2 linked regions of the Pseudorhizobium banfieldiae genome follow. The protein of the gene in region 1 interacts with the protein of each later gene in a pairwise test. Links are inferred from orthologs where the notes say so. Each region holds a gene or a part of one and is shown in the gene's direction. Other genes may lie near its edges.

Region 1 (10,295 bases):
GGACCATCTGCGAAAAGCTCTCGACAAAGCGCGACAGGACCCTGCCACCCTCCCCGCCAAACAGCGTCGGACGATCCGGATAGGTCTCATCCAGATAGACGGCGATCTCGAAACTGTCGCGCACCAGCCGATCCCCGTCGCGAAGGATGGGGACGGTCTTTGAGAACCCCTCCTCTATTTCGGGTATGGCAGTGAACGGATAGGGCCGCTCGACGAAATCCAGGCCCTTGTGAGCCAGGGCCATGGAGACCTTCCAGCAGTGCGGGGAGAAAGGGCGGTTCTCGTCACGGCCGCAGAGGGAATAAAGGACACGGGTCATGGAGTCTCCGATCGCTTGAAATCATACCGATTGTGACCGAGCGGCGCCCGCATATCCAATCAGCAAAATTCATAGATGCAATCATCCCGCCGACATTCCGATCGGGCTAAGATGCGGCGAACCAGGAGGATGCAATGCGCCGCCATTTCCAGATGTTTGCCGACTATAATCGCTGGGCCAATCGCCGCGTCTACGCCGCATGCGAAGACCTGAGCGACGAGGACTACCGCGCCGACGCGGGTGCGTTCTTCGGTTCGATCCATCGCACGCTCAACCACCTGCTGGTGGCGGACCGTATCTGGATGAGCCGGATGACCGTGCAAGGAGAGGCACCGAAGGCACTGGATGTCGTTCTTTTCGATGATTTTTCCGCTCTTCGAGACGCTCGAGCCGCCGAGGACCAGCGGATCATCGGCTTCGTCGATGGCCTGAACGACGAGCGGATTGCCGGAGACTTCACCTACACGACCATCTCCAATCCGACCACCATAACGCAGCCGCTCGGGCCTGTTCTCTCCCACGTGTTCAACCACCAGACCCATCACCGCGGCCAAGTCCATGCCATCCTGACATCGCTCGGCGGACCGTCGCTGGTGCTGGACCTCGTCTATTTCCTCCGCAGCGATGGCTCCCGGTGGATGTAGTGCGCACCGGGGTCTGCCGTGCCAGACCAACCCGGCGATGCCACGATGACGGAGACAGTCCGCGTTGACGTGGCTCTTGCCTCCCATATCTGACGCCTCTGTTCCGGCGGCTGACGCTCCACATCGGTTCGCTCCTTGCTGCCACAAGGCCATGGTCACGCGCGATGATTGAAGAGATGTCTCCACTGTTGCTCGGCGTCCTCGGGAGCCTGCTGGCCGGCCTATGCACCGCCGTCGGCGCGCTGCCTGTGCTTTTCGGGCGGCGACCGGGCGGCGCCTTCCGCGATCTGTCGCTTGGCTTCGCCGCGGGAGTGATGCTTTCGGCGTCCTTCTTCTCGCTGATCATTCCGGCACTCGAAGCGGCGGAGCAGCGCTTCGGTGCGGGAGCGATACCCGCGGCGATTGCCTGTATCGCCATCCTTGTCGGCATGGGCACGGTTTCGCTGATGAACGAGTTTCTGCCGCACGAGCACTTCGACAGCGGACGCGAGGGGCCGAGCAGCGCCTCGGTGCGCCGGATCTGGCTCTTCGTCATCGCCATCACGATCCACAACGTCCCGGAGGGGCTGGCCGTCGGCGTCGGCTTCGGGGCCAACGGCATCGAAGGCGGGCTGCCGCTCGCCGTCGGAATCGGCCTTCAGAATGCGCCGGAGGGACTTGCGGTCGCTGTTTCGCTCCTCGCGCAAGGCTATAGCAAGTGGCGTTCGTTCGTCATTGCCACGCTCACCGGCCTCGTCGAGCCGGTCGGTGGGCTCATCGGTGCAGCACTGGTCACCGTGTCACAACCGCTGCTGCCCTGGGCACTCGCATTCGCTGCGGGCGCCATGCTCTATGTGATCAGCCACGAAATCATCCCCGAAACCCACCGCAGCGGCCATCAGAAGCAGGCGACTTTTGGCCTTGCCGTCGGGCTGGTGCTCATGCTGTTCCTCGACGTCTGGCTCGGGTGAGCGAGCCACGCCGTCTCAAGCCGCACGTCGGCCCATCGAATGCCCAGAGCCATCCTTCGATAGCTTGAAGCGCACCATGAGGTTCTCGAGCGCCACCGCCTCGTTGAGGAGGGCCTGAACCGCCGCGGAGCTTTCTTCCACCATGGCCGCGTTCTGTTGCGTACCTCGATCGATCTCGGCAATCGTGCCGTCGATCTCGGAGATGCCCGTCGCCTGCTGGCGTGCACCGGAGACGATCCTCTGGATCTCGCCGCTGATCTGGCGCACTTCGTTGGCAATCACCGTCAGCGCCTCGCCGGCCTGGTTCACCAGCGTCACACCGTTGTTGACCTCCGCACCAGAGGCATTGATGAGCGCCTTGATCTCCTTGGCGGCATTGGCCGACCGCTGGGCAAGTTCACGGACCTCCTGGGCGACAACCGCGAAGCCCTTGCCGGCCTCACCAGCGCGGGCGGCCTCCACGCCGGCGTTCAGAGCAAGCAGGTTGGTCTGGAAAGCGATTTCATCGATGACGCCGATGATCTGGCCAATCTCGCGAGACGAATTCTCGATGCGGCTCATGGCTTCCACCGCATTGGTCACGATCGCTCCAGAGCGCTCCGCACCATCGCGCGCCTTGTCCACCATGCGATCGACATGCTCGGCCACACTGGCGGTCTCGTTGACGGTCTGAGTGAGAATGCTGAGCGCGCTCGCCGTTTCCTCCACGGAGGCTGCCTGGCGCTCGGTCCGTACCGAGAGATCGTGGGTGGCGCGGCCAATTTCGGCCGTACCACCACGAATGGTGTTTGCGACAAGGCCGGCCTGGGTGAGGACCGACTCGAGATTGTCGACGGAGGAGTTGTAGGAGTCCCGCAATGCATCCAGCGCCCCCTGGAACGGCTGGTCGATGCGATGAGCCAGATTGCCGGTCGACAGCTCGGACAGTGCCGTGCCGAGACGCTCGACAACCAGCTGGGTCGCCTCCGCCTCACGCGCCCGTTCCTCGGCGTTCATCGCCCGCTGCTCGGCAGCCTCGCGATCCGCCTCCCGGGCCCGCTCCGACATCTCGACCGCATTGCGTTCGGCCTTGGTGGCGGCTTCAACTGCTGCGTCGGAAGCCTCGAACGCATTGACCACAGCATGCGTGAGGGCAACGAGCACGCCGGTCTGCACGATCAGGACCACGGCGTGGAGAATGACGCGCGAGAAATCGGATTCGCCAGGGAAGACCGCCAGCGGCATGACGAAGAAGAGAGCGAGGTGGTGCACCGCCACCAGAGCCGAATAGGCGAGCAGCGCCTTCCAGTCGATCCACACGGCGCAGATCGCCAGGGAGGCGAAGAAGTACATGTGGATGTCGATCTGCAGCGGCGATCCGGAGAAGGAATAGACCAGCATGGCGACCGTGGCGGCATGCGCCATGGAGGTGACGATGCGGGTCGCGGAGCCGATGCGATCCTTCCACCAGCCCGCGGTCGCAAGCGCGACGATCACGAGGGTGGCGAGCACCGGAGCGAGCGAGAAGCCGTCGCTACTGAAGAATTCCCGAACCGCCACGAGCAGCAGGTTGATCCACAACAGACCGACAATGCCGCCCGCAGCCTTGTAGCGTAGCAATGCAAGTGAACTCATCCTTTGTTTCCTTCCAGGCAACCGAGTGCCAATTGATGGTTGAGGACCAGAGCCGCGCCTGCGCTTGCAAGCCGGGCTGCAAAGTCCGGGGCCTCGGAGTGGGCAACGGTCATCCACGGGAAGCGACCCTGGGCGACGAAGGCGCCACCAGCGTTCGCGATGACCGAGAGAGGGTAATCGGGTGCCGCATCGGGATCCGTCAGGACCAGGACAAACCGGCCGTTGGGCAGGGCCCAAACCGAGAAGATCAGCAGCAAGAAGACGCAGAAATTCAAGACTATGAAGCTTCGACCCGTCAGCATCAGGCACCTGTCCAAAGGGGGCACGGCTCGTCCGTGCGTGGAGCGTCCTCCGTCATTCCAAGATCATGCTAGCCGGTATTAATAAAAAAGCCATTAATCGCGGTCTTGCGTTTTGTCAGGTCGCCAGATGACGACGAGTCGGCAGCTCCTTATCCCGGCCAGTCTGATCCCGTCTTGCCAGGTTCACTGACTTCAGCCAAAACGCCGGCCATGATCACCATTACCGATGTCTCAGCCCGGATCGCGGGCCGCCTGCTTCTCGACCATGCGAGCGTCAGCCTTCCAGCCGGTGCGAAGGTGGGGCTCGTGGGCCGCAATGGTGCCGGAAAGTCGACCCTGTTCCGGATCATCACCGGCGACCTTGCCGCCGAAAGCGGCTCCGTCTCGATCCCCAGGAATGCCCGCATCGGGCAGGTGGCACAAGAAGCTCCAGGAACGGAGCAGCCGCTGATCGAGATCGTGCTGGCTGCCGACAAGGAGCGGGCGTCGCTGATGCGGGAGGCGGAGACCGCGACCGACCCGCACCGCATCGCCGAGATCCAGACGAGGCTGGTGGACATCGAAGCACATTCGGCGGAGGCACGGGCCGCGAGCATTCTGGCCGGCCTCGGCTTCGACCACGAGGCGCAGGCACGGCCGGCCTCCTCGTTTTCCGGAGGGTGGCGCATGCGCGTGGCACTGGCGGCCGTGCTGTTCTCGCAGCCGGACCTGCTGCTCCTCGACGAGCCGACCAACTACCTCGATCTCGAAGGCACGATGTGGCTCGAGGACTATGTCCGGCGCTATCCCTATACCGTCATCATCATTAGCCACGATCGCGACCTGCTCAACAACGCGGTCAACGCGATCGTCCATCTCGACCAGAAGAAGCTGACCTTCTATCGCGGCGGCTACGACCAGTTCGAACGGCAGAAGGCCGAGGCCGACGAGTTGCAGATGAAGGCGCGCGCCAAGAACGAGGCGGCACGAAAGCACTTGCAGAGCTTTATCGACCGCTTCAAGGCGAAGGCCTCGAAGGCGAAGCAGGCGCAAAGCCGCGTCAAAGCCCTCGAGCGGATGGGGACGGTTGCTGCCGTGATCGAGGACCACGTCCAGCCGATCACGTTTCCGGAACCGGAGAAGCAGCCGGCCTCGCCGATCATCTCTATCAGCGGCGGCGCAGTCGGCTACGAGGCGGACAAGCCGATCCTGAAGGGCATCAATCTGAGGATCGACAATGACGACCGCATCGCACTTCTTGGCGCGAACGGCAACGGCAAGTCCACCTTCGCGAAGCTGATCGCCGGACGACTGTCACTACAGGCGGGAGAAATGAAGCTCGCGCCTAACCTGAAGGTCGGTTTCTTCGCCCAGCACCAGCTCGACGACCTGATCCCCAGCGAGACGCCGGTCGACCACGTGCGCCGGCTGATGCCGCAGGCCGGGGAAGCGCAGGTGCGCGCCCGCGTTGCGCAGATGGGCCTCGCGACGGAAAAGATGGCGACGGCGGCAAAGGACCTTTCGGGCGGCGAGAAGGCACGCCTGCTGATGGGGCTTTCCGCCTTCCACGCGCCAAACCTGCTCATCCTCGACGAGCCCACCAACCACCTGGACATCGACAGCCGCCGGGCGCTCATCGAAGCGCTTAACGACTATGAGGGCGCGGTCATCCTGATCTCCCACGACCGTTACCTCATCGAGGCGACGGTGGATCGGCTGTGGCTGGTGAACGAAGGCACCGTGAAGCCGTTCGACGGCGACATGGAGGAATATCGCGACCTGATCGTCGCGGCCGGCCGGAAGAAGGACGAGAAGCCGCAAGTCGGCGCAGAGGAGCCGGCGAACAAGGCGGAGCAGCGAAAGGCGAGCGCCGAGAAGCGCGCCTCGCTTGCACCGCTGAAGAAAAAAATCAACGAAATCGAGTCCGTAACCGCGAAGCTTGAAAGGCTGATTCAACAGCTTGATGCGGAACTTGCAGATCCGATGCTCTACGAGAAGGCGCCGGCAAAGGCGGCCGAGAAGGCCAGGCAGCGCGGGGAAGCGGCCGCAAAACTCGCAAATGCGGAGGAGCAGTGGCTGGAGCTGTCGGCCGAATACGAGGAGGCGATGGCTGGCTAACGCTCAAGCCTTCTTCACCCAGCGACCTTCGGGAGACTGCTGCCAGTAGGTGAGCAAATGACCCTCCCCCTTCAGCCGCTTCCATTGGCTGCGGGCATTCTCCACCTGCTCTGAATCATAACCGTCGAACATGAAGACGAGGCGTTCATAGGCATCAAGCGGCGGCGGCTCTGCGGAGTCGACGACAAATCGCACGGTGGCGTCGTTGATGTTGCCGGGACCGGTCGTGATCAGAACCGGCTGCCGAGCGGCGTGCTCGCCGTCATCCGTGCCATGGGGCAGGAAGCTCTCTTCCCTGTAGGTCCACAGATGTTCATCGAGGCTGTCGCGGCGCTGCTCCTCACGCGTCTGCACCACCACCCGCCAGCCGCGCACGACACTCTTCTCGAGGAGCGCCGGCAGCGCATCCTCGAGCTTCGATTCCGTCAGGTGGTAGAACAGGACTTCGGTCATGGGTCAGGTTTCGTAATGGTCGCGCACGAGCCTGTCGAGAAGGCGCACGCCATAGCCGGAGGCCCATGACTGGCTGATCTCGCTGGACGGCGAGTTCATCGCCGTACCGGCCACGTCCAGATGCGCCCAGGGCGTGTCACCCACGTAACGCTTCAGGAACTGAGCCGCCGTGATCGCCCCCGCATGACGGCCGGCCGAATTCTTCATGTCTGCAAACTTGGAATCGATCATCTTGTCGTATTCCTTGCCGAGCGGCATGCGCCAGAGCTTCTCGCCCGTCGCCTCGCCGGCTGCGCTGAGCCGGGCGGCGAGTTCGTCGTCATTGGAGAAGAGCCCGGCATGCTGATTGCCCAGCGCCACAAGGATTGCGCCCGTCAGGGTCGCGAGATTGATCATGAACCGCGGCTTGAAGCGGTCGTTGCAATACCAGAGCGCATCGGCCAGCACGAGCCGACCTTCCGCATCGGTGTTGATGATCTCGATGGTCTGGCCCGACATCGACGTCACGATATCCCCAGGACGCTGTGCATTGCCGTCCGGCATGTTCTCGACCAGTCCGATAATGCCAATGGCATTCACCTTGGCCTTGCGCGCTGCCAGCGCATGCATGAGACCGGTGACTGCGGCTGCGCCGCCCATGTCGCCCTTCATCTCCTCCATTCCGGCGCCCGGCTTGATGGAGATGCCGCCCGAGTCGAACACGACCCCCTTCCCGACGAAGGCAATGGGCGCATCCTTGGCCTTCCCGCCCTTCCACTGCATGACGGCGATCCTCGGCGGGCGGGCGGAACCCTGTGCCACGCCGAGGATGGCATTCATCTTCAGCTCGTCCATGTCCTTCTCGGTCAGAATCTCGACCTCAACACCAAGGTCTTCCAGTTGCCTGGCCTTCTCGGCGAATTCGACCGGGCCCAGTACGTTCGGCGGCAGGTTGACGAGGTCCCGAGCGAGCAGGACCCCGCCAGCGACGGCGTTGGCGTCATCAAGCAGTTTCGCCGCCTCGGCGTGGCTGCCAGTCACGATGGTGACAGCGACCTTCTTCGGCAGTTTCTCGTCGTCGTCCTTCTTCTTCGTCTTGTAGGCGTCGAACGTGTAGCCGCGCAGCATCACACCCAGTGCAAAATCCGCAGCTTGGCGGGCCGAGACCTGCAGTCCGGGGGCATCAAGGAAGACCACCACTTTGCTCGACGACTTGAACTGCGCCGCAGCGGCACCGCCCGCGCGCAGCCAGTCATGCGCGGTAAGCGCCTCCGGTTTGCCGAGCCCCAGAAGCAGCAGGCGGTCCGCGGCAGATCCGCCCGGCGCGATCAACTCGAGCGTTCCCATCGACTTGGCCTTGAATCCAGATATCTCGACGGCCCGTGCCGATACCCCTTGCGGGTCCGCCTCCGCAAGACCGGCGGGAGCGCCCTGATCTGCGACCTGCAGCATCACGGCCAGCGTCTTCTCCAGAGGAGCCGACGTTGCGAAACGGATTTCATACTTTCCAGACATTCTCATCCCGATGCTCGTAATCCCATTTGCGCAGATCATCGTCGTTTCATCCGGCATAGCAACCCGAATGCGAAATTTTCCGCAGAATCAGCATCATTGATGCGCGGATCGGGAAGTCAGGTTCTACTGGCAAGCTTGCTGGATCATTTCTAACCGGTGAAGCAGCCGGGGAGGATGGCGACAAATTCCTGATGCCGATCGTGATCTATGCCAAGGCCACCACGCTTTTCCAAATGACACAGTCCGTCAAAAAATCACATTCACCAGCCAATTTCAGAGCCGAAGCCGTCGCAAAGATTGAAGCGATCGCTTAGATAGGCCGGCCGTTCGATGGCTCCAGAGGCCCGAATCGCTGCAACGGAACGTGATGAAGCTTCTCGAAATCTACATATTGCGTCGTATTTTGCAGATGTTCCTGGTCACGCTCCTACCGGTGCTGACCATCATCTGGACCATACAGGTGCTCGGACGAATCAACCTGGTCACCGACACTGGTCAGTCGATGGGCTCGTTCGTCGTGCTTGCGACGTATATCCTGCCGACCATCGTGCCCGTTGTCCTCCCCTTCGCGCTCGCGATCGGCATCACGCAGACGCTGACCGCGATGAACAATGACTCGGAACTGCCGGTTATCGACGCAGCGGGTTCTTCGCGCAGCATCATTTATCGGCCGGTTCTCCTGCTCGCGGCGTTTCTCAGCATCTTCAGTTTCGTCGTCGCCAATTTCGTCGAGCCCCCCTCTCGTGTCGCCGCGCGGCAGATGGTGGCAGCCGCCTATGCTGACCTCCTCTCATCCGTCATCGAGGAAAAAACCTTCCGAAGCATTGAGGATGGCCTTTACGTGCAGATTTCGGAACGCCATTCCGGCCGCATCCTGACGGGATTATTCGTGGTCGACCAGCGGGATCCGAACTTCGACCTTATCTACTATGCCCGTGAGGGATCCATCGACGAGAGCGGCACCTCGCTCACCATGCGGGATGGCGAGGTCCATCGAAAGACCCCGGAAGGGCGCGTCTCGATCATCAAGTTTGTCTCCTACGCCTTCGATCTCTCAGCCATGTCCGGAGCTGAGGCGCCCTCCTACACTGCTGCCGACCGGAGTCTGGGTTTCCTTCTCAACCCTGACACCGAAGATTCCCATGTGCAACGCTCCCCTGGCAGCTATCGCGCCGAGTTGCATGGCCGCCTGACGGAATGGCTTTTCCCTTTCATGCTCGCTCTTGTCTCCTTGGTGGTGGCCGGCGATTCGCGCTCTCACCGACAGGCTCGTCTCCATCCGATGGTTATTGCCCTACTGCTGGCGTTCGGGCTCCGCTGGATGGGATTTTCGTTCAAGAACCTCGTCAAGCAAGATGAGGCAAACACCTACCTGCTGTACCTGCTGCCGGTTGCCACTATCATGAGTTGCAGCTACCTGCTTGCCACCCACCGGACGATACGGATGCCTCGGGCGGTCTACGATTTCGCGAACCGTACGCTGCGCTGGCTACGGCAAAAGCTATCGCCGAGCGCCTCGATAGGAGGCAGCCAATGATCGCCAATACTCTCTCGCGATACTTCTTCCGAAGGTACGTTTCCACGGCAGGGTGGTTTTTCCTCGGCGTCTGCGGGATCATCTTTCTGGCCGATTTCAGTGAAACCAGTCGCCGGCTATCCGGCCTGGAGGGGTATTCGGTACCGGCCGCCTTGCTGTTCACGGCAATGCGCACACCGCTGATCTTCCAGCAGACCATACCGACGCTGACGCTGTTTGTTGGTATGACTTCGCTCATCGCCCTCAACCGCCGCTATGAACTCGTCGTCACCCGCGCCGCCGGGATTTCGGTATGGCAGTTCATCACGCCTTTCGCGGCTGGAGCTCTCCTGATCGGGCTGTTCGCAATGCTGGTGGTCAATCCGGTGGCTGCCTGGGGTCAGCGCGAGTCCCTTTCGATGGAGGCTTCCTGGCGGGAGGCAAGCGGCCGGGCACGGAAATCGGAGTTCCTCCCCTGGATCCGGCAGATCTCAGGCGGCAAGGACACGATCATCGGCGCAAAGAGCTATCGAGAGGACGGTGCGGAACTGCTTGATGCCGTTATCTTCCACTTCGACGAGGACGGCCGGGTCACGCTTCGCCAGGACGCAGCCACAGCGAAGTTGGAAGATGGTTACTGGATGCTTACCGACGTCCAGGAGATTCGTCCCGGCGAAATTCCGAGCCATGTCGAAAGCACGCGACTCAGTACCAATCTGAGACAGGACTATCTGAAGGAAAGCCTTTCCCAGCCTGAAACCGTTGCATTTTATGATCTTTTGCGAAAGATCGACGTCGGTCGCTCGTTTGGCATTTCCACGAAGGCGCTCGAGACGCAGTTCCACTCGCTACTTTCTCTGCCCGTACTGCTCGTGGCGATGACGCTCATCGCGGCCACAGTATCTT
Region 2 (10,878 bases), 2.3 Mb from region 1 along the record:
CCGGTCAAGGGCACCGAGTTCATCGACGTGCTGGAGATGTTCCTCGCCGACGACGCGACGACCTCGATCATCATGATCGGCGAGATCGGCGGCTCGGCCGAGGAAGACGCCGCTCAGTTCCTGATCGACGAAGCCAAGAAGGGCCGCAAGAAGCCGATGGCAGGCTTCATTGCCGGCCGTACGGCTCCGAAGGGTCGCACGATGGGTCATGCCGGCGCGGTCGTTTCCGGCGGCAAGGGCGATGCGGAATCGAAGATCGCGGCCATGGAAGCGGCCGGCATCAAGGTTTCGCCATCCCCGGCGCGCCTCGGCAAGACGCTGGTTGAAGTTCTCAAGGGCTGAGGCCACATAGCGATGCGGTGAGCGCATCGGATACGCTTCGGGCCGGCGGCGAGGAACATGCGTCGCCTGCCCGGGTTCAGCGTCGGTAGACGCGGTGTGCCGGCCTAGCGCCGGCGATTGCAGTTTGATGGCGGTGGCCGGCGCCCAGTCTCCGGCCTTCAATTATGTCAGGAGGCGGACGCGGCGTCCGCAGTAGAACCATGGCACGGCAAGAAGCCAACGAGCAGTTTCTCATCACCTCCTTCCTGGACGGCGCCAATGCCTCCTATATCGAGCAGCTCTATGCCCGGTACGAGGAGAACCCCAATTCGGTTGGGCCGGAATGGCAGTCTTTCTTCAAGGCGCTTGCCGACAGTCCGGAGGACGTGAAGAAGGCTGCAGCCGGTGCGTCCTGGCAGCGCCGGAACTGGCCGGTTACCCCGGGTGGTGACCTGGTGGCCGCGCTGGACGGCAACTGGCCGATGGTGGAGAAGGCGATCGAGGGCAAGGTCAAGGCGAAAGCCGAGGCTGCCGCTGCCGCATCCCGCACGGTCGTCAATGAGACCGAAGTGCTGCAGGCCACCCGCGATTCCGTACGCGCCATCATGATGATCCGCGCCTATCGCATGCGCGGCCACCTGCACGCCAAGCTCGATCCGCTCGGGTTGGCCATCCCGGTGGAAGATTACAACGAGCTTTCGCCGACTTCCTACGGTTTCACGGAAGCCGACTATGATCGCAGGATCTTCATCGACAACGTGCTCGGGCTGGAATACGCGACCATCCCGGAAATGCTCGACATCCTGAAGCGGACCTACTGCTCGACCATGGGCGTCGAGTTCATGCATATCTCCAATCCCGAGGAGAAGCAGTGGATCCAGGAGCGGATCGAAGGGCCCGACAAGGGCGTCGAGTTCACGCCGAACGGCAAGAAGGCGATCCTGCAGAAACTGGTCGAGGCCGAAGGCTACGAGCAGTTCCTCGACGTGCGCTTCAAGGGCACCAAGCGCTTTGGTCTCGATGGCGGTGAATCGCTCATCCCGGCGCTCGAGCAGATCATCAAGCGCGGCGGACAGGAAGGGCTGGAGGAGATCGTGCTGGGCATGGCCCACCGTGGCCGCCTGAACGTGCTGACCAATGTCATGGGCAAGCCGCATCGCGCGGTGTTCCACGAGTTCAAGGGCGGATCGTTCAAGCCGGACGACGTCGAAGGCTCGGGCGACGTCAAGTATCACCTCGGCGCTTCCTCCGACCGTGAGTTCGACGGCAACAAGGTGCACCTGTCGCTGACCGCAAACCCCTCGCACCTGGAGATCGTCAACCCGGTCGTCATGGGGAAGGCGCGTGCCAAGCAGGACATGCTGGCCAAGACCTTCGACAAGGACGGCATCATCCCGCTCAACGAACGGGCCAAGGTTCTGCCGCTGCTGCTGCACGGCGATGCGGCCTTCGCTGGCCAGGGCGTCGTGGCCGAAATCCTCGGCTTGTCCGGTCTGCGCGGTCACCGCGTCGCGGGGATGATCCACTTCATCATCAACAACCAGATCGGCTTTACGACGAACCCCGCGTTCTCGCGCTCATCGCCTTATCCGTCCGACGTGGCCAAGATGATCGAAGCGCCGATCTTCCACGTCAACGGCGACGATCCGGAGTCCGTCGTCTATGCCGCCAAGGTGGCTACTGAATACCGGATGAAGTTCCACAAGCCGGTTGTCGTGGACATGTTCTGCTACCGCCGCTTCGGCCACAACGAAGGCGACGAGCCGGCGTTCACGCAGCCGAAGATGTACAAGGTCATTCGCGCGCACAAGACCGTAGCCCAGCTCTACGCCGAACGACTGATCGCCGAAGGGCTGATCACCGATGGCGAATTCGAGAAGATGAAGGCCGACTGGCGCGCGCACCTGGAACAGGAATTCGAGGCCGGCCAGACCTACAAGCCGAACAAGGCGGACTGGCTCGATGGCGTCTGGTCCGGGCTGCGCTCTGCCGACAATGCCGACGAGCAGCGCCGCGGTAAGACCTCCGTGCCGATGAAGCAGTTGAAGGAGATCGGCCGCAAGCTGTCGACGATCCCTGACGGCTTCAACGCGCACCGCACGATCAAGCGCTTCATGGAAAACCGCGCCCAGATGGTGGAGACGGGCGAGGGGATCGACTGGGCGATGGCGGAAGCGCTGGCCTTCGGCTCGCTGGCTGTCGAGGGGACCAAGATCCGCCTGTCGGGCCAGGACTGCGAGCGCGGCACCTTCTCGCAGCGTCACTCCGTGCTCTACGACCAGGAGACGGAAGAGCGCTACATTCCGCTGTCCAACCTCGCGCCGACCCAGGCGCGCTACGAGGTCATCAACTCGATGCTCTCCGAAGAAGCGGTCCTCGGATTCGAGTACGGTTACTCGCTGGCGCGCCCCAACGCACTGACGCTCTGGGAAGCGCAGTTCGGTGACTTTGCTAACGGCGCGCAGGTTGTCTTCGACCAGTTCATCTCGTCGGGTGAGCGCAAGTGGCTGCGCATGTCTGGTCTCGTCTGCCTGCTTCCGCACGGTTATGAAGGTCAGGGCCCCGAGCATTCGTCTGCCCGCCTGGAGCGCTGGCTGCAGATGTGCGCCGAGGACAACATGCAGGTCGCCAACTGCACGACGCCGGCGAACTACTTCCACATCCTGCGCCGGCAGGTGAAGCGCGACTTCCGCAAGCCGCTGATCCTGATGACGCCGAAGTCGCTGCTGCGTCACAAGCGGGCTACGTCAACCCTCGCGGAGATGGCTGGTGAGTCTGCCTTCCATCGCCTGCTGTGGGACGATGCGGAAGTCATCAAGGACGGTCCGATCAAGCTGCAGAAGGATGCCAAGATCCGTCGCGTCGTCATGTGCACCGGCAAGGTCTACTACGATCTGCTGGAAGAGCGCGAGAAGCGTGGCATTGACGACGTCTACCTGCTTCGCATCGAGCAGCTTTACCCGTTCCCGGCGAAGGCGCTGATCAACGAGCTGTCCCGCTTCCGCAATGCGGAGATGGTCTGGTGCCAGGAAGAACCCAAGAACATGGGTGCGTGGGCCTTCATCGACCCCTATCTGGAGTGGGTGCTGGCGCATATCGATGCCAAGTACCAGAGGGTTCGTTACACCGGCCGCCCTGCAGCGGCATCGCCGGCGACGGGTCTGATGTCGAAGCACCTCGCCCAGCTCGAAGCATTCCTCGAAGACGCGCTTGGCGGCTGATCTGGCCGCCAGCGACAAGATCGACATTCTAGAGAAACGGAAACACTCCATGGCCACCGAAATCCGCGTCCCTACCCTCGGCGAGTCCGTCAGTGAGGCAACAGTCGGCACCTGGTTCAAGAAAGTCGGCGATACCGTGAAGGCGGACGAGCCGCTGGTCGAGCTCGAGACGGACAAGGTTACCGTCGAGGTTCCGGCACCGGCTTCGGGCGTGCTCACGGAAATTGTCGCACAGAACGGCGAGACCGTCGGGCTCGACGCACTTCTCGGCCAGATCGCCGAAGGTGCCGCCGGTGCGGCACCGGCTGCTCCCGCCAAGGCCGAAGCTCCTGCCAAGGCCGCCGAAGCGGCTCCTGCCAAGACCGCCGAGCCGGCACCGGCCGCCAAGGGCACCTCCGACATGCCGGCAGCACCCGCCGCCGCCAAGATGCTGTCCGAAAACAAACTGTCTGCCGATCAGGTGGAAGGATCCGGCAAGCGCGGCCAGGTTCTGAAGGGCGACGTGATCGCCGCCGTCGCCAAGGGCGTCTCGGCCCCCGCCGCATCCGCTGAGGCTCCGAAGGCCGCGCGCGCGCCGTCGACGACCGAAGATGCGGGACGCGAGGAACGGGTGAAGATGACGCGCCTGCGCCAGACGATCGCACGCCGCCTCAAGGACGCACAGAACACTGCTGCCATGCTGACCACCTATAACGAGGTGGACATGAAGGCGGTGATGGACCTGCGCAACCGCTACAAGGACATCTTCGAGAAGAAGCACGGCGTGAAGCTCGGCTTCATGGGCTTCTTCACCAAGGCCGTTACGCACGCGCTGAAGGAACTGCCGGCCGTCAACGCCGAGATCGACGGCACCGACATCATCTACAAGAACTACTGCCACATCGGCGTTGCCGTCGGTACCGACAAGGGCCTGGTCGTCCCGGTCGTGCGTGATGCGGACCAGATGTCGATCGCAGAGATCGAGAAGGAAATCGGCCGCCTCGGCAAGGCCGCCCGTGATGGCCAGCTTGGCATGGCCGACATGCAGGGTGGCACGTTCACCATCTCGAATGGCGGCGTCTACGGCTCACTCATGTCCTCGCCGATCCTCAACGCGCCGCAGTCCGGCATTCTCGGCATGCACAAGATCCAGGAGCGTCCGGTTGCCATTGGCGGCCAGGTCGTCATCCGTCCGATGATGTATCTCGCGCTCTCCTACGACCACCGGATCGTTGACGGCAAGGAAGCGGTGACATTCCTCGTGCGCGTCAAGGAAAGCCTGGAAGATCCGGAGCGCCTGGTTCTCGACCTGTAAGGTCTGAAGAAGAGGGAAGAGCAGCATGGACCCCGCCTCGGCAAACGCCACCCATATGGTGATCGTGCTGTGCCTGAGCGTGGCCCTGCTGTTCTTTCATATCCTGCTGCAGGGCATGCTGGCGACGCGGGAGCTTGGATCGGCCTGGAATGCCGGACCGCGCGACGAGGAGCGGCAGCCAAAGGGCGTCCTTGCCGGACGAGCCGCCCGCGCGTCGAAGAACTTCCAGGAAACCTATCCGGCATTCATCGGGCTTCTCCTTGCACTTGGGCTCATTGGTGATCCGTCAGGTGTCGGCATCGCCGGCGCCTGGACCTGGCTCATCGCCCGCATCGTCTATATCCCGCTCTACCTGGCAGGCGTGCCTTACATCCGTTCGCTCGCATGGCTGATGAGCGTTGTTGGTCTCGTCGTCATGATGGCCACGCTTTTGTTCTGAGAGATCGCGTCATGCACGCCTACTTCATCGAACTGATCTCGCTGATGGCCATTTTCTCCTTCGCCATTGTTTCGCCCGGCGCTGACCTCGCCATGGTGATGCGGCAGGCGGTGGTTCACGGCCGGCGGCAGGCGATCATCACGAGCTTCGGCATAGGAGCGTCGCTGATGCTCCACGTTACCTACACCATTCTCGGGCTCGGGCTGATCGTGTCCCAGTCGGTCTACCTGTTCAACATGGTGAAATGGCTGGGCGTTGCCTATCTGATCTACATCGGGGTGAAGGCACTGAGGGCGGGCAGGACCGAGATCACCATCTCGGCGGAGACCGAATCCGGCGCTGTCAGAAGCCAGACGGCTTCGAAGGCATTCATGCTCGGCTTCGCCGCCAACGCACTCAATCCGAAGGCGGTCTTCTTCTTCCTGTCGATCTTCTCATCCGTCGTCAGCGCCCATACGCCGATGGCGATCAAGTTCGGCTACGGCACGGTGATGGCAACCTGCCTCATTCTGTGGTTCGTGGGCGTGAGCGCGTTCATGACCACGCCGCGCATGCGCGCAGCGTTCTCGCGCGCCAGCAAGTGGATCGACCGGACCAGTGGCGTGGTATTCATCGCGCTCGGTATCAAGCTTGCGACTGAAAAGGCGGCCTAAGGGCCATTCTCGAAATATTGGCGGGTAACGCCGCCAGAAACAGGACCAGGATTTAGAACATGGCTTATGATGTCGTCGTTATCGGAAGCGGACCCGGTGGTTATGTCTGCGCCATCAAGGCGGCCCAGCTCGGGCTGAAGGTTGCCGTGGTCGAGAAGCGTGCCACCTATGGCGGCACCTGCCTCAATGTCGGCTGCATTCCCTCCAAGGCCCTCCTGCATGCCTCCGAGATGTTCCATCATGCCGCCCACGGCATGGATTCGCTCGGCGTCGAGATCCCGGCTCCCAAGCTCAACCTTGAAAAGATGATGGCGCACAAGGATGCGACGGTGAAGTCGAACGTCGACGGGGTCGCTTTCCTGTTCAAGAAGAACAAGATCGACGGCTTGATCGGAACCGGCAAGATCGTTGCGGCCGGCAAGGTCTCCGTGACTGCCGAGGACGGCAGCACCCAGGAACTGGAGACGAAGAACATCGTCATCGCCACCGGTTCCGACGTTGCCGGCATCCCCGGCGTGAATGTCGAGGTCGATGAGAAGGTGATCGTCTCCTCCACCGGCGCAATCGCGCTCGACAAGGTGCCGCAGAACCTCGTGGTCGTCGGCGGTGGCGTGATCGGGCTGGAGCTCGGCTCGGTCTGGATGCGCCTCGGCGCCAAGGTGACGGTCGTCGAATACCTGGACACCATCCTCGGCGGGATGGACGGCGAGGTCTCCAAGCAGTTCCAGCGCATGCTGGCCAAGCAGGGAATGACCTTCAACCTGGGAGAAAAGGTGACCGGGGTCGAAAAGTCCGGCGCCGGTGCCAAGGTCACGTTCGAGCCTGTGAAGGGCGGCGAAGCGCAGACGATCGAGGCGGATGTCGTGCTGATCTCCACCGGCCGCAAGCCCTATACGGCAGGCCTTGGCCTCGAAGAGGCGGGCGTGGCGCTCGACAATCGCGGCCGGGTCGAGATTGACGGGCACTACAAGACGAATGTCGACGGCATCTATGCGATCGGCGACGTCGTGAAGGGGCCGATGCTCGCCCACAAGGCGGAAGACGAAGGCGTGGCGCTGGCGGAAATTCTCGCCGGCCAGCACGGCCATGTAAACTACGATGTCATTCCTGGCGTCGTCTATACGCAGCCGGAAGTCGCTTCGGTCGGCAAGACCGAGGAAGAGCTGAAGGCGGCAGGAGTGGCTTACAAGGTCGGAAAGTTCCCCTTCACCGCGAACGGCCGTGCCCGCGCGATGCAGGTGACGGACGGCTTCGTGAAGATCCTCGCCGACAAGGAGACGGATCGCGTGCTCGGTGGCCACATCGTCGGCTTCGGTGCGGGCGAAATGATCCACGAGATCGCCGTGCTGATGGAGTTCGGTGGATCGTCGGAAGATCTTGGCCGCACCTGCCATGCGCATCCGACCATGTCGGAAGCGGTGAAGGAGGCAGCCCTCGCCACCTTCTTCAAGCCGCTCCACATGTAGAAACGCAAGACGGGCATTAAATCTTCTTCATCTTGAAGGCCGCAGCTTGCCACGCAGGCTGCGGCCTTTAACATCCGGAAGCAATTGCCGCGCAACGTGTTGACGAAAGGCAAGACAATGGCTTCCGACACCGTTTCCTATTCTGTTTCCCAACGCATCCTGCACTGGCTGGTCGTCGCTCTGGTCTTCTTCAACCTTCTGCTTCCGGAAGGCATGGAAGAGTGGAACCGCGCAGTTCGACAGGCGGGTGCGGCGACCGCCGAGCAGGTGGCAAGCGCCAACCTTCACGCCTATGCCGGCATCCTGATCGCGATACTCACCGTCTGGCGGATCGTGCTGCGGCTGACGATGAAGAGCCCGGCACTGCCTGTGGAGGAGCCGCCGATCTTCCGGATCGCCGCCAAGGCTGCGCACGGACTGCTCTACGTGTTGCTGCTGGCCCTGCCGCTGACCGGCGCTGGTGCCTACTATCTCGGCAACGAGCAGGCGGGCGACTTTCACGGGGGACCGCTGAAGGCGCTCCTGTGGCTTCTGATCGTCGCTCATGTTCTGGGCGTGCTGGCGCACCAGTTCTACTGGAAGACGAACGTCATGAAGCGAAGGACGGTCGGTTAGTGCTTCCGGGAACGGCTGACGGTGAAGCCCTGCTTGCGTAGCAATTCGACCAACCCATCCTCGCCCGGCAGGTGCAGGGCCCCAATAGCCACGAAGGCGCCGCCCTCGGCGAGAATGGGTGCGGCGCGCTCCGCCATCCGATGGTTGCGGTCGGAAATCACCGCGCTTTCGAAAGCGGCGTAGGCGCTCTCGTCCCCTTCGGTCAATGTCGGGGTCAGCGCCTTCAGCGCCGGAATAGTCACGCCCGTTTCCTCAGCGAGATAGAGTTCCGTCGTCGTCTCCACGACATCGTCCATCCGGCCGCCGAGCCTGACCGTCTCGACAAGAGCCTGGAGATGGAAGTCGATCGGCATTCCAGCCATCGCCGCCAGCTGCTCCTGAAGCGTTTCCAGCCCCTTCACGGGCTTGCCGGATGCCATGGCGTCGAGCGCGATCTTCTTGTCGAGAAATATGGCGCCGCCTGCCTTGCGCGCCGATTCGCAGGCTGAAGTCGCCACAAAGCCTGCCAGCATCCAGGGTTTCATGCGCGACACTGCGGAAAGGACGAGACCCCTTTCCTCCAGCCCTTCCTTCAGGACCACCAGATCTTCCGGGGGCAGAAGATTCTCGATCGACCGGCCATCCGTGAACATGGTCAGTTCAGGTCTGGCCAGGATGGCGGCAGCCGCCCTCCGCTCGTCGAGGATCTCGTCGGATTCGATGACGATCACCCGTGCGGCTGCGTGCGCCTCTGCGGCGCCCGGCGGCATCTTCAGGACACGCGGATCAGTCACGTGCATGGTGCCCAGCAGGTAGGACGGGGCAATGCCCTCGCGCTCGACCTTCCAGAAGAGACCTTGGCCGTTCACCACGTCTCGGCCCTCCGCCATCACAGCGGCGTAGGCCTGTGGATCGTCACGCTGCAAGCCTTTCAGCAGGTTCTTGCCGTGACATGCAGTCTCTGCTCTTGCCGGCGCGTACATGAGAAGGATCATCAGCAGGGACATCAGCGCCAACAGGTGGCCGGCGGCGAGCAGCCAAAGGGCAGTTGCGGACAGCTGGTGCAGCAAGCGCCGTGGCAGCGGGAAGAGGGCGTGGGTCGTCATGTCATCCTTCCAGGGAGGCCACAAGGACCTTAACCTCACGACCTGCACGAGCCATTAAGGCGGATGGTTAAGGCAATCCTATGCCCGCGGATGCGCCCGATCGTAGACCTCCAGCAGGCGTAGCGTGTCGACGCCAGTATAGACCTGCGTCGTCGAGAGGCTTGCATGTCCCAGAAGCTCCTGGATTGTCCTCAGATCACCGCCGCCTGCCAGGAGGTGCGTCGCGAAGGAGTGGCGCAGCGCGTGCGGCGTGGCGGTGTCAGGCAGGCCGAGCGCGCCGCGCAGCTTCTGCATGCCGCGTTGAATGATGGCGGGCTGCAGCGGTCCCCCACGGGCGCCGCGAAACAAGGGCTGGTCCGGCGGAGGAGCATAGGGACAGAGCTTCCGGTAGGCTGCCACCGCCTCGACCACGACGGGGAGCAGCGGTACGATCCGGACCTTGCCGCCCTTGCCGGTGACGCGAAGGCCAGAGGTACCAGCCTCAAGATCCCGCAACGTCAGTGCGAGGGCCTCCGATATTCGTAGTCCGCAGCCATAAAGCAGCGTCAGCACGGCAGCATCCCGCGCGGCGATCCAGGGTTCCTCCTGCAGTTGGGCGTCCTGGCCGACGACCGCCAGTGCCTGTCGATCGCTGAGCGGCTTCGGGAGTGATTTCGGCTGCCGAGGCGCACGGACAGCGCCGGCAGCCGCTGCGTTGATCAGGCCCTGCCGCTCCAGGTAATGAAGAAACGAGCGCAAGCCTGCCAGGTGCCGCCCAAGCGAGCGGGCGCCGGAGCCGTGGCGCCGGCGGACTGCCAGAAATGCACGCAGGTCGGCGGGGCGGAGCGTGTGGATGTCGGCGACCCGAGGCGGACCACCGAGATGACCGGTCAGGAAGCTCAGGAATTGGCGGGTATCGCGTTCGTAGGCTTCAAGCGTGTTGGCGGAAAGACGCCGCTCCCGTGCCAGATTGTCCAGCCATTCCACGCGATGCTGGAGGAGGTCTGGGGCTGCGATCGTTAGTATGTCGCTCAAGTCATGCCTATTGAATCGGTGCAGGGTGACCCCAGATTGCTTCTGATCGCGTTACTATTCACTGAAGGATGCGACCGTTGTCACTGGCCGATCATATCGGACTGCGATATACCCCTATCCTCTCTGCAGGAGTTCGTATGGCGCGCCGAGATTCAATGTCCTCCCTCGGGCATTTTGCCGAAGCACTTTCTCTGGTTTCCCAAGGTAAACCCGGTCACATCGTTGATACTCTCATTGCTGAGCGGGGACAGCGCATCGTCAAGCATCCGCTCTGGCCGGTGATGCGGCCATTTCTTTATTCCTTGCTGCGCTACGACCGTGCCATCGAGTTCGCGAATGACATCGCAGCGATGCCGGGCTTCCAGTCCTTCGAATATCTCAGCGACACGCTCAAGCTCGATGTCCGCGTGACCAATGCAGATCGCATTCCCGAAACCGGCGGCTTCATTCTCGTCAGCAATCACCCGACGGGCATTGCCGACGGCGTCGCAGTGTTCGACGTCCTCAAGCCGCGCCGACCCGACATGATGGTTTTCGCCAACCGTGATGCCGTCCGCGTCAATCCACGCTTCGCCGAAATGATCATACCCGTCGAATGGCGGGAGGAACACAAGAGCAAGCTCAAGACCCGCGAGACGCTTGTCCTGACCAACAAGACCGTCGAGGACGGCAAGGTGATGGTGCTTTTCCCGTCGGGGCGCATCGCCTACTGGGCGGACGGTCGGCTCAACGAGCGGCCCTGGAAGACGTCGGCTGTCGGACTTGCGAAG

The links.
Region 2: the proteins of NT26_RS05490 (region 1) and NT26_RS16605 interact in binary tests that used the Escherichia coli proteins (3 or more experiments, as listed by UniProt). The link is inferred for Pseudorhizobium banfieldiae from one-to-one orthologs.

What each region holds. Positions count from the first base shown.
Region 1 is NZ_FO082820.1:1,137,907-1,148,201, reverse strand. Bases 3,495-6,482 are described here. They hold NT26_RS05490 (ABC-F family ATP-binding cassette domain-containing protein), read left to right. Parts: upstream 3,495-4,039; coding sequence 4,040-5,926; downstream 5,927-6,482. Other genes in these bases: NT26_RS05480 (leucyl aminopeptidase), read right to left, coding at 6,383-6,482; NT26_RS05485 (DNA polymerase III subunit chi), read right to left, coding at 5,930-6,379; NT26_RS05495 (hypothetical protein), read right to left, coding at 3,524-3,829; NT26_RS05500 (methyl-accepting chemotaxis protein), read right to left, coding at 3,495-3,527. Also shown: NT26_RS05515 (glutathione S-transferase family protein), read right to left, coding at 1-319; NT26_RS05510 (DinB family protein), read left to right, coding at 454-963; NT26_RS05505 (ZIP family metal transporter), read left to right, coding at 1,140-1,913; more of NT26_RS05500, read right to left, coding at 1,929-3,494; more of NT26_RS05480, read right to left, coding at 6,483-7,873; NT26_RS05475 (LptF/LptG family permease), read left to right, coding at 8,241-9,410; LPS export ABC transporter permease LptG, read left to right, coding at 9,407-10,295. UniProt on the Escherichia coli protein: Genetic data indicate it may be involved in ribosome assembly or function.
Region 2 is NZ_FO082820.1:3,405,624-3,416,501, reverse strand. What follows is about bases 172-3,742. They hold NT26_RS16605 (2-oxoglutarate dehydrogenase E1 component), read left to right. Parts: upstream 172-542; coding sequence 543-3,542; downstream 3,543-3,742. Other genes in these bases: odhB (2-oxoglutarate dehydrogenase complex dihydrolipoyllysine-residue succinyltransferase), read left to right, coding at 3,592-3,742; sucD (succinate--CoA ligase subunit alpha), read left to right, coding at 172-342. Also shown: more of sucD, read left to right, coding at 1-171; more of odhB, read left to right, coding at 3,743-4,836; NT26_RS16595 (MAPEG family protein), read left to right, coding at 4,862-5,275; NT26_RS16590 (LysE family translocator), read left to right, coding at 5,287-5,928; lpdA (dihydrolipoyl dehydrogenase), read left to right, coding at 5,988-7,394; NT26_RS16580 (cytochrome b), read left to right, coding at 7,512-8,009; NT26_RS16575 (TraB/GumN family protein), read right to left, coding at 8,006-8,995; NT26_RS16570 (tyrosine recombinase XerC), read right to left, coding at 9,173-10,108; NT26_RS16565 (GNAT family N-acetyltransferase), read left to right, coding at 10,246-10,878. UniProt on the Escherichia coli protein: E1 component of the 2-oxoglutarate dehydrogenase (OGDH) complex which catalyzes the decarboxylation of 2-oxoglutarate, the first step in the conversion of 2-oxoglutarate to succinyl-CoA and CO(2).